Regions from separate parts of the Clostridium sp. DJ247 genome, predicted to be linked through region 1. Evidence: riboswitches for the same ligand, from Rfam matches in the RefSeq annotation. Region 1 holds a riboswitch; the other holds the start of a gene.
What was found. Region 1 has a riboswitch for S-adenosylmethionine ahead of HGI79_RS04290 (O-acetylhomoserine aminocarboxypropyltransferase/cysteine synthase family protein). Riboswitches for the same ligand answer to the same signal wherever they lie in the genome.
Positions count from the first base shown of each region.

Region 2: linked by a shared signal. The riboswitch ahead of HGI79_RS07410 (methionine ABC transporter ATP-binding protein) and the one ahead of HGI79_RS04290 (O-acetylhomoserine aminocarboxypropyltransferase/cysteine synthase family protein) in region 1 are both predicted to bind S-adenosylmethionine.

Region 1 covers NZ_JABAIW010000006.1:114,840-117,045, reverse strand. The annotation lists gene HGI79_RS04290 (O-acetylhomoserine aminocarboxypropyltransferase/cysteine synthase family protein) at 10-1,287, opposite strand; SAM riboswitch class I at 1,456-1,559, opposite strand; SAM riboswitch class I at 1,774-1,886, shown strand; gene metF (methylenetetrahydrofolate reductase [NAD(P)H]) at 2,012-2,206, shown strand, end outside.
Region 2 covers NZ_JABAIW010000013.1:56,280-58,485, reverse strand. The annotation lists gene feoB (ferrous iron transport protein B) at 1-371, opposite strand, end outside; gene HGI79_RS07415 (ferrous iron transport protein A) at 399-626, opposite strand; SAM riboswitch class I at 863-973, shown strand; gene HGI79_RS07410 (methionine ABC transporter ATP-binding protein) at 1,093-2,061, shown strand; gene HGI79_RS07405 (methionine ABC transporter permease) at 2,051-2,206, shown strand, end outside.

The sequences.
Region 1 (2,206 bases):
TCTGTTATATTAGATTTGATCTAATGCATCTGAAAGAGCTGCTATTAAGTCATCTGCATCTTCAATACCTATAGAAACTCTTATAAGTTCAGGTTTAACTCCTGCTTGAACTAATTGTTCTTCATCAAGCTGAGAGTGAGTTGTAGAAGCAGGGTGAATTATTAATGATTTAGCATCCCCTACGTTAGCAAGATGAGAGAATATTTCAATTGAGCCTATTAGCTTTTTACCAGCTTCAGCTCCACCTTTTACTCCGAATGTAAATATAGAACCAGGTCCCTTTGGAAGATATTTTTTAGCTAAATCGTAATATTTATTTCCTTCTAGTCCAGGGTAATTTACCCATTCAATCTTAGGGTGCTTGCTTAAGAACTCAGCCACTTTTTTAGCATTGTCTACATGTTTTTGAACTCTTAGTGATAGAGTTTCAAGTCCAAGTGTTAGTATGAAGGAGTTAAATGGAGATATAGCTGCTCCTAGGTCCCTTAAAAGAGATGTTCTAATTTTTATAGCATATGCTAAGTTTCCAAATGTTTCAAAATACTTAAGTCCGTGATAACTTTCGTCTGGTTCTACAAGACCAGGGAATTTTCCGTTATCCCAGTTGAATTTTCCTGAATCAACAATTACTCCTCCTATTGATGTACCATGGCCACCGATGAATTTAGTAGCAGAGTGTACAACAATATTAGCACCAAATTCGATTGGTTTTAAAAGATATGGTGATGCAAAAGTATTATCAACAATTAGAGGTATTCCATTTTTATGAGCAATATCCGCAACTGCTTGAATGTCGATTATGTTAATTCCTGGATTTCCTATACTTTCTATATAAACAGCCTTTGTTTTATCGTTTATAGCTTTTTCAAATTCTTCTACGTTATCAGGGTTTACAAGGTTAACTTTAATTCCAAAGTTCGGTAGAGTATGAACAAATAAAGAATAAGTACCACCGTAAAGAGTTGCAGCAGCAACTATTTCGTCTCCAGCACCAGCAATATTTAATATTGAATAAGTGATTGCAGCCATTCCTGAAGCAGTAGCTACGCCGGCAACTCCACCTTCAAGTAAAGCAACTCTAGTTTCGAAAGCTGCATTTGTTGGGTTTGTTAAACGTGAATATATGTTTCCAAATTTCTTTAAACCAAATAGGTCAGCAGCATCTTGTGCATCATCAAAAACATAAGATGTTGTTTGATATATTGGTATTGCTCTTGATTTAGAAGCTGGGTCAACCTCTTGTCCTCCGTGTACTTGAATAGTATCAAATGATAATTCTTTTGCCATTTTAAATTCCTCCTAAATATGATAATTTATTTTGTTTGGAACTCCTATGAGTTTAATATAGTTAATTTATTATGCCAAATATCTATAATAGTTATTAGCTTAAGGATTTTATGATAAAATAAAAAATCTTCTTGTAGATGAGCTACAAGAAGATTACATTCCTCTAGCTTCTCATCTCCCAGGTATTATACCTGCTGGAATTAGCACCGTTGAATAAATATTCAGGTTGCCGGGCATCATAGGGCCAGTCCCTCAGCCGCTCTGGATAAGAAGTTCCGTATTTGATTGATAACATCATACCAAGTATTAGTACATAATGTCAATACCTAAATTAAAATAAATGAATATATTTTGCGGATAGTCATCGGATAAATCTTTGTTTTGTGCGGTGTAACATGGACATATATTTTATATATACACAAAAATAGTATTGACAATAACAAAAAAAAATATTATTATTAGCAATAAATGTTATTATAAAAACGTTTCTTATCAAGAGAGGTGGAGGGACTGGCCCTGTGAAACCCGACAACCGGCATTTTTATATAAATGTATCGGTGTCAATTCCTGCAGAATGCTTTTATTCTGATAGATAAGAAGAGAGCTAGAAGTGATTATGTAATTTTCATGTAAGCTACTTTTCTTGTGGAAAGGTAGCTTTTTATTTTAAAATAATTATAGATAACCATGTCTTAAATTGTAAATAGATAAAGGAGAATTATACATGTTTATAAAAGATATACTTTCAGAAAAAAAACAAACTGTTTCATTTGAAATATTCCCACCTAAAAAGGATCAAAATTTAGATAGTATATATAAAACCATTGCGGAGCTAAGCAAGTTGAAGCCAGATTTTATTAGTGTAACTTATGGGGCTGGTGGAAGCAGTAAAGATAGAACAGTTGAAATATCATCTAAG
Region 2 (2,206 bases), on a different contig from region 1:
TCTATTGTCATACCCTTTGACTTAGCAACATCTATCATGTTTAATACTAATATGACAGGTTTATTAAATTGCTTAAGTTGAGTTGTCAAATAAAGATTTCTATCCAAATTAGATGCATCAACTATGTTAATTATTACATCAGCGTTTCCACTCAAGAGAAATTCTTTTGATATCTTTTCTTCATTTGAGTAAGTATCCATAGCGTAAATGCCAGGTAAGTCTATAATTTTTATTTTACTATCCACAATGCCTTCTTTTCTCTCAACAGTAACCCCGGCCCAATTACCAACATATTGATTTGATCCGGTTAACGTGTTGAAAAGAGAAGTTTTACCAACATTGGGATTGCCAAGTAATGCTGCAGTTATCATATTCGTCCTCCTGTTTAAAACATATTTTTAAGGCAAATTTTTTACAAGTATATTTTTTGCATCGTTTTTACGTATAGCTAGGTCAAAACCTCTTAAGTTTATAATTAAAGGATCACCCAATGGGGCAGATTGTTTTAAAGCTACTTCAGTACCTTCAATACAACCTAGAGCAAGCAGCCTTTTAGCCAATCTTTCATCTCCAGATATGTTTTCTATTAAAGCCTTTTCGCCAGGTCTTAAATCACAAATACTCATTTTTACCACCTCGTAATGAAAATCATTATCATTTATTATGTTTTAATGATATCATCTTTCATTTAGAATGTCAATATTAACTAAATTAATTTGTTAATTATTTTTTGTATAATATTTTGTTTTTATATATGAATAGTGTTAAAAGTTGATATAATACGAAATTACTCAAAAAAGAGTTGACAAAAAAAATGCATATTGCTATAATGAGGCGTAATAAATTTAATATATTAGTCTTAAACTTATCAGGAGAGGCGGAGGGACTGGCCCTATGAAACCCAGCAACCAGTATTATTTAGTTCAGTAATACGTTGGTGCTAATTCCAGCAGCGCAAGCTGAGAGATGAGAGGAAACAGTGGATTTATAGCCTGAGGTTTTTCTCTGGCTTTTATTTTTGTTCAAATAATTAATATTTGTAAGATTCAACTAATATTACATAGGTTACATTATAAAGAGGAGGAAAATTAATTGATAACTATTAATAGAGTTAATAAAGCATTTTCAAATAAGCCTGTATTAAAAAATGTAGATTTAGAGATAAAGGAAGGCGAGATATTTGGAATTATAGGACATAGTGGTGCTGGAAAATCTACATTGCTTAGATGCTTAAATGGGTTAGAGTCCTACAATGAAGGAAGTATAACAGTTATGGACAAGGAAGTAAAGGACCTAAAGGGGAAAGATTTGAGAGCTTTCAGAAAAAACTTAGGTATGATATTTCAAAATTTTAACCTTTTAGAGAGAAAAAATGTTTTTGATAATGTAGCTCTACCTTTAGAAGTATGGGGTATTAGTAAAAATGAAATTAAGGAAACAGTGGAAAAGCTTCTAGATTTAGTAGGACTTAATGATAAGTTAAATAGTATGCCGAAAGAATTAAGTGGTGGGCAAAAGCAAAGAGTTGCTATTGCTAGAGCTCTTGCATTGAATCCTAAAATATTACTTTGCGACGAAGCAACTTCTGCACTTGATCCTAAAACAACTAAATCTATATTACAACTATTAAAAACAATAAATGAAAAGTTAAATATAACTATAGTTATAGTAACACATCAAATGGAAGTAATAAAAGAAATATGTAGTAAGATTGCTATTATGGATGATGGAGAGGTAAAAAGTGTTGGAGAAGTTGAACAATTATTTTTAAAACCAGATGCTAGCTTAAAAAGATTGTTGGGTGAAGATAGGACTCTACCAGATAAAGGTGTAAACATAAGAATATTCTTCCCTAAAGAAACCAGTGGAAACTGTGTAATTACATCAATGGCAAGAGAGCTTAATATTGATTTTTCCATAGTTTGGGGAAGACTAGAGAAGTTTAGAGATGATGTACTTGGAAGCTTAGTTATTAATACTGATGAAGAACATAAAAAAAATATATGTAATTATTTAGAATCAAAATCTATGGCTTGGGAGGTAGAAACAAATGATATTTAGCGAAGTATTATATCCTGCATTAAAGGAAACACTGTATATGGTTTCTGTTTCAACTATATTTGCTGTATTAGCGGGTTTTATACCAGCCATTTTATTAGTAATTACTGATGAACGAGGATTAACGCCTAATATGGCTGTACACAAA